Regions from separate parts of the Bacillus sp. FSL K6-3431 genome, predicted to be linked through region 3. Evidence: riboswitches for the same ligand, from Rfam matches in the RefSeq annotation. Region 3 holds a riboswitch; each other region holds the start of a gene.
The links. Region 3 has a riboswitch for thiamine pyrophosphate ahead of tenA (thiaminase II). Riboswitches for the same ligand answer to the same signal wherever they lie in the genome.
Positions count from the first base shown of each region.

Region 1: another riboswitch for thiamine pyrophosphate. It lies ahead of tenA (thiaminase II); the one in region 3 lies ahead of tenA (thiaminase II).
Region 2: another riboswitch for thiamine pyrophosphate. It lies ahead of MHB53_RS17630 (lipoate--protein ligase family protein); the one in region 3 lies ahead of tenA (thiaminase II).

Region 1 is NZ_JBBOCT010000001.1:887,022-891,419, reverse strand. It holds gene MHB53_RS04525 (methionine biosynthesis PLP-dependent protein) at 1-1,064, shown strand, start outside; gene MHB53_RS04520 (hypothetical protein) at 1,217-1,522, opposite strand; gene MHB53_RS04515 (DUF1292 domain-containing protein) at 1,830-2,105, shown strand; TPP riboswitch at 2,244-2,349, shown strand; TPP riboswitch at 2,447-2,537, shown strand; gene tenA (thiaminase II) at 2,649-3,338, shown strand; gene thiW (energy coupling factor transporter S component ThiW) at 3,386-3,907, shown strand; gene thiD (bifunctional hydroxymethylpyrimidine kinase/phosphomethylpyrimidine kinase) at 3,876-4,398, shown strand, end outside.
Region 2 is NZ_JBBOCT010000001.1:3,617,614-3,622,011, forward strand. It holds gene lipA (lipoyl synthase) at 1-931, opposite strand, end outside; gene MHB53_RS17630 (lipoate--protein ligase family protein) at 931-1,767, opposite strand; TPP riboswitch at 1,844-1,949, opposite strand; gene MHB53_RS17635 (GTP pyrophosphokinase) at 2,059-2,808, opposite strand; gene MHB53_RS17640 (GntR family transcriptional regulator) at 2,987-3,370, shown strand; gene MHB53_RS17645 (ABC transporter ATP-binding protein) at 3,357-4,268, shown strand; gene MHB53_RS17650 (hypothetical protein) at 4,237-4,398, shown strand, end outside.
Region 3 is NZ_JBBOCT010000001.1:2,172,682-2,177,079, forward strand. It holds gene fliD (flagellar filament capping protein FliD) at 1-134, opposite strand, end outside; gene flaG (flagellar protein FlaG) at 254-628, opposite strand; gene MHB53_RS11175 (spore coat protein) at 851-1,123, shown strand; gene MHB53_RS11180 (glutathione peroxidase) at 1,219-1,701, opposite strand; gene MHB53_RS11185 (hypothetical protein) at 1,863-1,988, shown strand; gene tenA (thiaminase II) at 2,098-2,784, opposite strand; TPP riboswitch at 2,869-2,976, opposite strand; gene MHB53_RS11195 (YkvA family protein) at 3,209-3,622, opposite strand; gene nadR (multifunctional transcriptional regulator/nicotinamide-nucleotide adenylyltransferase/ribosylnicotinamide kinase NadR) at 3,702-4,398, opposite strand, start outside.

The DNA.
Region 1 (4,398 bases), 1.3 Mb from region 3:
TAGGTGCAATTAACACGCCAATCTATTTATCATCAGCTTTTCGCCATCCAGATGTTGGCATGAATAACGGTTATGATTATATTAGAACAGGGAATCCGACCCGAGATGTTCTTGAAGTAGCCATTGCTAGGTTGGAAAATGGGGATCGTGGATTTGCTTGTAGTTCTGGCATGAGTGCCATTCAATTAGTATTTTCGTTATTTGAATCCGGCGATCATATTATTGCTTCCCGTGATATATATGGTGGTTCCTACCGATTATTTGAATGGCTGGAAAAAAAGTATAAAATAAGCTTTTCCTATTGGCATGAGGAAACAGATGGTGATATTGATCCATTCATCAAAAAAAATACGAGAGCGATTTTTATCGAAACACCAACAAATCCATTAATGAGAGAAACTGACTTAGCAAAAATCGCAAAAATTGCAGAACTTCATCGACTCTTGCTTATTGTCGACAATACTTTTTATACTCCATATATTCAAAGGCCGATAGAACTTGGGGCACACGTCGTCATACATAGTGGAACAAAATATTTGGGTGGCCATAATGATTTACTGGCTGGTCTAGTAGTTGCAAGAGATAAAGAAATAAGCGATCAATTATTTGCCTATCATAATGGTGCGGGCGCTGTTTTAGCACCGTTTGATTGTTGGCTGTTAATTAGAGGAATGAAAACACTCGCTTTACGGATGAGACAGCATGAAGAAAATGCAATAAAAATAAAAGACTATCTATCAGCAAGTCCGTTTGTTAGTGAGGTTCTATATCCAGGCAGAGGTGGAATGCTCAGCTTTAAGATAATCAAAGAGGAATGGGTATCACCATTTTTAAAAGCCATACAATTATTTACGTTCGCGGAAAGTTTAGGCGGTGTCGAAAGCTTAATCACTTATCCGACGACACAAACACATGCAGATATTCCAGAAGAAATCCGCAATAAGTACGGACTTTGTAATCGTTTGTTAAGGGTGTCCGTTGGAATTGAACATGTAGATGACCTAATCAATGATCTCGAGCATGCCTTTCAGCAGTGCCAGGTAGAGCAATTAGTCATAAAATAATACGTAGGCTCAGTGTATGAGCACTTTCACAAAATGAATGAAGATAGCAATTAATTCTGTGCTATCTTCATTCAATTTCATATTAGCATAGCTAAGAAATAACAATAGGTTTATATTGGATTACAAATTACATACAGATGACATCGTACTTTTTAGATAGGGTTTTGACGATTTTGGATTACTTCATTAACAACAATCGCAAGATCATCATTCCCGAATAAAGATAATACCTCAAATAATGTATCGTTACTAATATATCCCGACTCACTTTTTGATACTGTAAGTTCTAGCGCATCCCGTAACGCTGGATTTTTCCCTTGGTTCGGATATGCCTGCAAATATAATGCCTCCGGATCTAAATCTGCATTTATACACCATTGAGCAAACACAAGAATCATCATATTCTCTTGGCTTTGATAGTTTTCAATTATTTTATCTGCTAAATTTTTTTTGTCCATATTTATTCCCCTTTATATTTTTACATAAACTAGAAAGTCCCATTCGTTTATAGACAAGGCAACATAGCCATCATAACGGATTGACTATCCATTCCCCAATGGTTGTCACACGAGTATAACATAATGAGGTAGAAGTACTATTGCCAAGGAAGAAGTTCGCTGTTTATCATTTGGTGATTTTTTGAACGCCCTCTTATAATACAATATAAAAAATAAAGATTTTTATATCTAAATGGTGAAACTTGTATATTCGCGCATGAAAATGATTCATAATGGGAATTAATCTATATGAAAGGAGTTGGAAGTTATGGAGAAAATAGAAGTAGGGGAAATTTTCACAATTAGTGAAGAAGATGAACAAGAGCACGAGGTTGAGGTATTAGCAACAACTGAATTCGAAGGCACAGAGTATGCAGCTGTCAGCTTTGTTGAAGATCTACAACAAGAAGATAACGAGGATATTGATGTCTACTTTTTAAAAATCGATAAAGATGGGGATTTAGCTGCTATTGAGAACGACGAAGAATTCGAAAAAGTAACGGCAGCTTTTGAAGAAATGTTAGTCGAAGAAGATAAAAATTAAATGTTATGAACTAATGATTGTTGATATATTCGTGAGAAACTTTGATTTCTCACGACTTTCAGCAAGATAAAATGCACCTAATAAAAAATAACTCATTTGATTTGCATAAATAAATATACATGCTATGATATGTATGAATATTCGCACTAGGGGTGTCTTAATAAGACTGAGAAGGAACGGCTGTTCTAAACCCTTTGAACCTGATCTAGTTAATACTGGCGTAGGGAAGTGGTATAAGGTTGACTAACTAATTTTACCTATCAACCCACCACTTAACATTTATTTAGGTGGGGGGTTTTGTTTGAATAAAAACGTCTAGAAATAACACATATACAAATCTATTAATCTACTGGGGGCGCCTTTATGGCTGAGAAGTAACCCTTTGAACCTGATCTAGTTTGAACTAGCGTAGGGAAGTAGTTTAGATGAATTACGTGATTATTGTATACGTAATTACTAAACCACTTTCTGAGGAGAGTGGTTTTCTTTTCGTATGAAAATAAAAAAGAATATAACCCAAATTCATAAACAGGAGGAATTTTCATGGCACAAATTAAAACAAGCACATTCACTGATAGATTATATGAAAATGTACAATCTATTTGGGAAAAAAACCACAATCATCCGTTTGTCCAAGAGATTGGTAAAGGAATTTTACATAAAGAAAAGTTCATTTACTATATGAAACAAGATTATGCATATTTGATTGATTATTCAAAGCTGTTTGCTGTAGGTGTATTAAAGGCACAGGATTTAGAGACAATGGAAAAATTTTCACACATCCTTCATGATACTTTGCACTTTGAAATGGAATTACATCGGAAGTTTGCAGAGGAATTTGGGATTTCTCGAGAAGAACTTGCTGCTACAAAACCAACACCTGTCAACATGGCTTATACACGATACATGTTAAATGTTGCGCAAAATGGTAGCTTAGCGGAAGTTGTAGCATGCTTACTTCCTTGTGCATGGGATTATTGGGAGATTGGTAAATTATTAAGAAAACAATACAGCAATCAAATAGCAACAAATCCTTATGCAAAATGGATTGAAACATATGATTCGGAAACATTCGGTGAAGGTGCAAAATGGTTAATTGAGCTGATGAATCAGCTTGCAGAAGGAAAACCAGAACGAGAACTTGCTATCTTAGAGGGGCATTTTCAAATGACATCTAGATACGAATATTTATTTTGGGATATGAATTATTATAAACAAGACTGGCCGATTTAAATATTAGATAAAATAATCGAGCTCCATCAAGAGGGGGATTGAAAAAGGTGCAGAAAACGAAAAAGCTTACAATTACAGCATTTATCGCAGCAATTACGACAGTTGCAAGCGGATTTATTTACATCCCAGTAGGTTTTGCGAAGATATTTCCGATACAGCATTTTGCCAATATCTTATCAGCAGTATTACTTGGGCCTTGGTATGCACTTGCTCAAGCGTTTATCTCATCCACCCTAAGAAATATGCTTGGAACGGGCAGTCTTTTTGCTTATCCAGGCAGCATGATTGGCGCTTTTTTAGCGGCTTTTATGTATGCAAAAACAAAGAAAATGACATATGCAGCACTTGGTGAGGTAATCGGTACTGGCATACTTGGTGCCATTGCGACTTATCCAATCGCCATTTTATTATTAGGGACAGAAGCAACTTTATTTGGTCTTGTTCCGGTATTTACGCTAAGCTCTTTTACCGGGGCGATTATGGGTTATGGACTACTAAAAGTAATCATTAAAAATAGAACAGTAGGAGGAATGATGCATGAAAACAGCACTAACAATCGCAGGATCTGATTCTGGAGGTGGTGCAGGTATTCAAGCCGATTTAAAAGCATTTTCAGCGCAAGGGGTATTCGGAATGTCGGTTATCACTGCAGTTACCGCACAAAACACAACCGAGGTTCGCTCTGTGCAAAACATAGAGTTTTCCATCATCAAAGATCAAATCGAAGCCGTATTTGATGATATTCGTGTGGATGCTGTAAAAATTGGTATGCTTTCTTCTGCAGACACAGTTGATATTGTTGCACACACTTTAATAACATATAAACCTAGATTTATCGTCTTAGACCCTGTCATGGTGTCAAAGGCTGGCCATCATCTGCTACAAAAAGAAGCAATTTTAGCATTAAAAGAGAAATTGATTCCGCTAGCTACACTAATCACACCAAACATTCCTGAGGCGGAGGTATTAACAAACAGCAAAATAATAACAGAAGCAGATATGAAACATGCATGTGCAGTGATGAGAGAAAGTGGAGCGAAGACGGTGCTATTAAAAGGTG
Region 2 (4,398 bases), 1.4 Mb from region 3:
CTTCTTTCTCATGTTCTTTTTCTACGCCTTGCATATATTCGATTCTGCGTTGAGCAGAGGCTTGGCTTACTTGCTCATCTGCATGGTAGGAAGACCGAACAAGTGGACCTGCTTCACAGTGGCTAAAACCTTTTGTCATAGCTATTGCTTTTAGTTCTGCAAATTCATCAGGATGGTAGTAACGCTCGACCATTAAATGTTTTTTTGTAGGCTGTAAGTACTGACCGATCGTCATTATATCAACATTATGCGCACGCAAATCATCCATTGCTTGGATGATTTCTTCCTTTGTTTCACCAAGCCCGACCATAATACTCGATTTTGTTGGTGTATTTGGCGCAATTTCTTTTACTCGTTTTAAAAGTTCAAGAGAGCGGTCATATGTTGCTTTTGCACGAACCCTTGGCGTCAAACTTCTTACAGTTTCAATGTTATGATTAAAAATATCCGGACCACTGGACATTAAGTTTCGTAAGTTTTCGTAATCACCTTTCATATCTGAAGGCAGAATTTCAATCGTACACCCAGGAACCTCCTGACGGATTGCACGAACAGTTTCAGCGAATACACCAGCACCGGCATCATTTAAATCATCGCGGGCTACTGCTGTAACAACGACATGCTTAAGCCCCATTATCTTCACTGATTCAGCCACTCTCATAGGCTCATTCAAGTCCAGTTCGTTTGGCAATCCAGTATTGACTGCACAAAAACGACATGCACGTGTACAAATAGAACCAAGAATCATAAAAGTAGCAGTTTTACGTTCACTCCAGCATTCGTGAATATTCGGACAACGAGCTTCCTCGCATACCGTATTCAAGCCTTTTTCACGCATTAGTTTCTTTAATCCTGTATATGCTTCATTCGTATTAATCTTGGTTTTCAGCCAATCAGGCTTTCTAATATATTCTTCTTTTTTAAATGCCATTATTTTAGCACCTGCTTTCGATTTTTGAAGTTCCATTCGTCCGATTGATACTTAGATTCTGCTATGGTATGTACTTCATTCCACTGCTCATTAGTGAGTTCGAACGGAATAAATGTAAGATTTAACTCCTTTTCAAATCCATATTGAAAAGCTTTGGCAGCTGCTTCGAATGTAATTTTCTTTTTTGCTGCTTCATTCATTGTGATCGCTTTTTCGGAAAAGGCTTTTCGCTGCCGCTCTCTCATTTTGTCTGATGAGAAGTTGAATAAATCGAATAACATTTGATTATCAATGCTAAACGGAAGTGAACCATGCTGTAGCAATACGCCTTTTTTTCTTGTTTGCGCATGTCCCGAAATCTTTTTCCCATCAACAAGCATTTCGTAATCAGATGGTCTTTCAAAACAGACCGCAGTACCGCTTTTTTCAAAATGCTCCTTCGGCATGGAGTAGTCTGCATCAATACCTAATTCCTTAAATCCAGCCATAATTCCTTTCGATAATGTAAAATAGGCCGCACGGATCGAATCAGCTATGTAGGATTTCTGCTCAGAAACAGCGATGCTGTATGTGAGTTCGTCCTCATGTAAAACAGCGCTTCCCCCAGTTAGGCGTCGAACAAATTCGCATTCGTATCGATCTACTGCAGAGAAATCAATCGTTTTCTCAAGTTTTTGAAAATGGCCAACAGAAAGCGTTGGCTTCGACCAACCGTAAAATCGGAGCACAGGTGGGATTTTACCTTCACTATGCCAATTCAACAAAGCTTCATCTAATGCCATATTAATAGCAGCATGATGAAACCCAGAATGAAGAAGGCCCCATGTATCATTCATGATTTTCAACTCCTTCGATTTGAATAGAAAAAGACCACATTCTAAGGAATGCGGTCTGATTGTATGCCAATTTGTAATGCATACGACCACACTTCCCCACGCTAGCATTACCTAGTTTCGGGTACAAAGAGTCAGAGCTTGATGTCTTCTCAGCCGCCATAGCAGCTCCTCCAGTGTATAAGTCAATATTCAATCAACAATTCCTATGTTAGCGAAAGAGAATCTACATGTAAAGAAATCGGATTGCTAGATAGTCTAGCAATCCGATTTCCAATTATGGAATGTTGGGTATTATGCTTGGTCAGTTAGTTTCTTATAGCGAGCAAGTGTTTCAAGCATTTTTGAAGGAATGGTTTGATTAGCCAACATGATCAGATCTTCTTCCTCTTTATCTTCTTCTTTAAGGATGGATACCTCTTTGTGAAGACGTTCCATTTTACGGTCCAGTTCGGCAGCGACAGTGGCCGTCTCCTCTAGTTCTTTTGATAAATGTTCAGGAATGTCTTTATTGTATTTATAGTAAATTTTATGCTCTAAACTAGCCCAAAAATCCATCGCAATCGTGCGGATTTGTATTTCAACATATGTATTTTCCACTCGATCAGACATGAAAATTGGAATTTCTATAATCATATGAAGACTCTGGTAACCATTTGGCTTTGGATGCTTAATATAGTCCTTACACTCGATTACTTTTATATCTTTTTGATTTTTTAGCATATCGCTTACTTGATAAATATCGGAAATGAAGGAACAGGTAATCCGAATTCCAGCTATATCTCTAATATTATTTTTGATGGAAGGGAGAGAAAATCCATATCCTTTTCTTTGGATTTTTTTTAATATACTTTCCGGAGTCTTTACACGGGACTTAACGTGTTCAATCGGATTGTAATCGTGAATATAATTAAATTCATCTGATAAAATATTTATTTTCGTATTTAACTCATCGCAGGCAAACTTGTAAGCCATCATAAATCGAGTCAATTCAATTTTAAATTCTTTTATGTAATTAAGGTCAAGTAAGTTTTGTTTTTCCATGACGGAATTCCTTTCCTGATGCAGTAATACCATTATCGTACCATAATATTAATCAAGAAATCGAATCTAATATGTCTAAAATCATAATGGGAAATAGGTGCATACATCTTGTTTTATTTTCGGTTTAAATATATACTACATTACAACACTAACGTACTATGTTAGAGGAGGTATATAAGTGATTTTACATTCGGATGGATCGAAACCAATTTATGTGCAAATAGCAGAATGGATAGAAAATGAAGTTATTAGCGGTGCGTTTATGAATGATGAAAAGGTTTATTCACAATATCAGTTGGCAGAGATGTTCAATATTAACCCAGCTACGGCAGCAAAGGGGCTGAATATATTGGCAGATGAACAGATTCTATATAAGAAGCGTGGACTTGGAATGTTTGTAAATGTTGGCGCGAAAGAAAAAATACTTAGCAAACGGAAAAATGAAACATTAAAGGGATTAATTCAAGATCTTGTTCAAGAAGCAGATCGTTTAAGTGTAAGGGAAGATGAGTTACTCAAATTGATCAAGGATGCGAGGCGAAAAAAAGATGAAGATAATTGAATGTAAAAATATAACGAAAATTTATGGAAAAAAAGCAGTTCTTGAAAATATATCTTTTTCAATTGAAGGACATAAATTAACGGGATTGATCGGACGTAATGGAGCAGGGAAGACAACACTTTTGAAAATTTTATCTGGATTTATTCGTGAAACATCTGGTGAGGTGGACGTTTTTTCTGAACAGCCTTTTAATAATTTATTTGTTTCTGCTAATAGCATTTTCATTGATGATCAAATGACATTGCCTCCAGCACTAACTCTTGCTGAAATTCTAGATGCTGCAGATAGCTTTTATGAAAACTGGGATGCAACTCTTGCAAAGGGGCTTTTTGAATATTTTTCATTGGATTCGAATCAATATCACGCAAATCTTTCTAAAGGGATGAAAAGCACATTTAATATGATTTTGGGACTATCAGCAAGATGTGCACTCACAATTTTTGATGAACCAACAACTGGAATGGATGCGGCGGTACGTAAAGACTTTTATCGTGCCTTGTTAAAGGATTATATTGCACATCCACGTTCGATTATAATTTCAAGTCATCACTTAAATGAAATCGAAGATCTATTAGAAGATGTTCTACTAGTAAATGATGGAAAGGTCCATCTTCACAAACCAATTTCTGAATTAAAAGAATGGGCGATTGGACTTTATGGAAAGAAATCTGTAGTAGCTGGATGGACGTTGGGTAGAGAGGTACTTCTTGAAAAAGATATGGGACCAGACCGTATGTATTCCGTTGTGCGAAATGATTTTACTGAAGATGATATAAAATGTGCAAGAGACGGGGGGGTAGAGTTCACATCTATTTCTTCAAGTGATATCTGTATATTTTTAACGAGTAAAAGCAAGGGGGGAATTGATGATGTCTTTAATAGAAACGAATCTATCTGATGTTGTAAAAAAACAGTTCTCATTTAAGGTAAAGGCATATTGGGGTGTATTTAATTCACTTGCGATCATGCAGTTGATTGCCGTTTTGTTTTCACTTGCACCATCGTTTAATGTTGGCTATGGATCAGCT
Region 3 (4,398 bases):
TAGTCATCGCGCTTCCATTCAAGTATTTGCTTTTTTTGTTTTAATTTATCTAATGGCAATCGTTCTGCTTGCATTAGATTTTTTACCATCGAATCAATGTCCATTCCACTAGCCAATCCAGCTATTCTCATCATCATGCACTCCTATCAATATAAATCAAATTCGCCTTGGGTATTTACGCCCAGCTGAATTGGATACCTGTTTGGCATTCATTTCGCCACTTATAGAAGTGGGAGACTTCTGCTGAGCAAAGTTAAATCTTTTTATCTACCATTAAACCGAGAAATTCCGTCATTGCTGCAAACATATCCAGCATTTTCTTTGGCGGAATCTCTTTAATTACTTCATTGGTTATATCATCCACAATAGTTACATAATATTCATTTAATTCGTCATGAAATTCAAATTTTAAATTAGTATGTGGTGATGCTTGCAAAAAATCATTCATCCCACTAACAATCTTTTTTACTTGTTCTTTAGGATAAACTTGGGACTGTTCTATTTTTCCTAGAATAGCCTTGGCATCAACTTTTGACGCATGAGTGCTTGTTTCTAGTGTATTCTCTTTGGCATTATTTCCAACTGATACAGCTGTATAATCTCCATTAATCCCCACTTGTCCAACCATTTGATTCTCTCCTTCATACATAATGTATGCACTTATTTCTATTATCGGCTTATCAATGGGTTTGTTTAACAAATTTTTTCTTCGGAAAACATTGTTTAATTTTTACCTTTAATCTTCCTTGTGGTTATCGCCCATTTTACAATACCTTCAAGCTCCATTCCTAGTACAAACGCATATAATGGATTGTTATAAATTGATTGTAAATTAAAGGGAGGATGCTTTATGCAACCATATAATGATGTACATGAATATGGATACTACAATTACAATTCCATGGGACACCAAGACGAAAGAATTATTGGTCGTCGCCCATTTGGATTTGGAAGGCGACCTTTTGGTTTCGGTAGACCTTTTGGATATGGATATGGTTTCGGCGTACCATTCGCTACTGGATTACTAGGTGGGCTTGCTGCTGGAGCTCTAATAGGCAGACCATATGGATACGGATACGGCTATCCATATCCGTACCCATATTACCCAAACTATTATTATTGATAAAACGAAACAGACTGGCACTCAAGCCAGTCTGTTTCCTTTCGACATTTCCCGGGAAATTACTCCTAACTCCCATTGCCTCATATGCTATAGATTTACATACTATTTAATTGATGTTTAATATCTACTTCCATATTTTGCGGACTAACCATTGGGGAATAGCGTTTTACAACCTCTCCTTGACGGTCAATGAGAAACTTTGTAAAGTTCCACTTAATACCACTAGTTAAAAAGCCTTTACTCTGAGCAGTTAAATACGCAAAAATTGGATGTATTTCTTTCCCTTTTACATCTACTTTCATAAACATAGGAAATGTAACTCCATAATTTTTTTGACAGAAGGATCGTATTTCATCTTCATTTCCAGGTTCTTGATTTCTAAATTGGTTACATGGAAATCCGAGAACAGTAAAGTCTTCACTTTCATATTTTTCATATAATAATTGTAATTCCGCGAATTGCTTTGTAAATCCGCATTTACTCGCGGTGTTTACAATTAATAAAACCTTACCTGCAAAATCACCAAAATTTATCTCATTTCCATCCATAGATATTGCAGAATATGGATATATGGACATCATATAACCTCCAATCCATTTACACTTAGTTAAGTGTTTTATTGTTATTAACGTAATCATAACAATTTGTTTTTATAATATTTTATTAAACTTCGTGTTTTTTTAAATCAATAGGGAATAAGAAGGAAGGACAGCCATTACTATTAAAGGAGAATGCCTACATGAAAAACAAAGCATTATTTACATCTCTCGCACTTGGTGCAGCATATTTATTAAGAAATGAGAAATCTCGCAACAAAATAATGGATCAAGTTAAAAGTTTTAGCGCCCCTAGAAAAGAAAAATAACAGATATAAGTAAGGTTGGTTCTCCCTCGATCGATACGTGTTGCAATCAGATTTTTCTAATTAACGGAAAAACCCTGTGAAGAATGTATGTCTTCCAGGGTTTTAATTACTAAACTTGTACTTCGTCCGAGACCTTTATCCCCCAGTCCTGAAGCGTATATGACATATCCCAAAAACAGTATTCATAATAAGTACTGATTCTGAATAATTCAAGCATATCAGCATGCTCTTCCTCTGTTGCATTTTCCGCTAATTCATCGAGCCTATCGACCTGTTCTGTTACAAGCGATTTAAACCAATCGCCATTGTATGTGTTAATCCACTCTTGGTATATTGGTTCATCTGGTGTACTTTCTTTTAAATGGCTGCCAATTTCTAGATAAAGCCAATAGCAAGGTAAAAGTGCTGCAATGACATACCCCAAATTCCCTGATAAAACCGCTCTGTATAAATGCGATGTATATGCATAAGCCGTCGGAGCTGGTTGGAATTTCTCCCTGTCTTCACTTGTGATCCCAAGCAGATCTGAAAATCTACGATGTAATCCCATTTCAGCCTCATACGTACCTTGCGCGTGATGGGCCATACGGTTTGTTACAAATAAATCTTTTGATAGTGCAGCACCATATGACTGTACTTTTGCAAATTGAGTTAAATAATAAGAATCCTGCAATACATAGTGACGAAATTTCTCCAATTCCAATTCACCTGTTCCAATTCCCTTTACAAAAGGATGTTCAAAACTAGCATCCCACCATTTTTTTGATACTTCTAAACAATCTTCTGAAAACTTCATCTCTCCAGTCCTCCCCAAAAATTATAATAAACCACATCCTAGTGGAGGAAAGTGACCATTTAAAAAGTAACGAAAAAACATTCATTACTCCGTCATCCACTTCCCTCCGCTGGTATCAACCAGATCAGGTTCCAAGAGTCTCAAAGTCATCCTTTAATCTCAGCCTTTAATAAGGCACCCCTAGTGGCAAATCTTATGCAGTTTTCTTCCTTATTGTACTATATCATGTTAATATTTCAATAATATGAATAATTCCCTATACTTTTTCACTATAATTCGACAAACACAGTTGCGGACCTACTTTCAAACGTAGCTGTCGAACTAAAGACATCAGTTAATAGATTTACGATTTAAACAACATGACGTTGGGGCTAGATAAAAAACAGCATTCCCAGTAAGAAAACTGTTGGAATGCTGTTTTTCCTTATGCAAAGTCATTATCATAGTGAACGCCAAACCAAGCGCTCATTTTCTGACGGGCTTTGTCTTTCGTTTCATCATCGATTGCTTCGTACAGTTTTCCGAGTGCTGCGATTAAAATAGCAGCATCATCACTCAATCCTATAATAGGGAGAAAATCAGGAATAATATCAATTGGTAAAATAAAATAACCTAATGCCCCTAAAATAATCAATCGTGAGCGCCGTGGCAATTTAGGGCTTTTTAGCGCATAAAACAGAACAAGTCCTGCATATAAAGCTTTATGCGCTAGTTTTGTCCCTGTTTTCTTTATCTTGTTAAGGAATTTCGAATCTGAATAATGCTTTTCCATATTATGTGTATGTTCATCAAAGTTTAACTTTTCTAAATGAATTTCAGTTTCTTTTTCTTTTTCCAAAATGCTTCACTCCTTCATTACAAGCACCTCTGTTTACAATACCCTATTTTGGCACTTTTAAGCAAAGCGGAATCTTATGTTACTGCATAATCCTTTCAACTAAATCTCTGCTTTGTTCAAGCCTATCATAATAGCTTCCACTGATTTCATGAAATTCCACCTTGAATTCTCTAAGCATTCTTTTCAATCGCTGATTATTTGCTTCCCTTACGTGATGTTCGCCGTGTGCTCGTGTTCCATCATCTACCCACTTAACATCGGGTTCGAGAAATAAATATAAATCATAGTCTTGGAGTTCTGCGATACTAGTTAAAATTTCTTGCTTTTTATTAACATAAAGCTCTGAATAATACTGTGTAACGATGGCCTCTGTGTCAATAAAAAGCACTTTATTTGCACGTTCCGCTTGTATTTTTTCATGATATTTTTGTTCAAAAGCAATTTCGTGATAATCACCTTTCATTGTAACTGAAACGCAATCTTTGAATTTTTCATAATATGTGCGTCCATATTCTTCTACATATCTCGTATTGAAAATTCTTGCTAGGTTTTTAACAAGTGTAGATTTTCCGCAGCTTTCTGTTCCTACTACAACAACTTTTTTTACAAAATAAGGGCGTACCTCTTCAGGAATCATCTCCCAGTGCTTATATACACCTTCTTCACGAATTTTCGTTGCTGAGATATTTACCATTAAGCGTTGACTATCGATGATTTCATGTGTTGCTAGTGGATACAATTTTTCAAAATAGGGAGAATAACTTTCTTCTGAACTA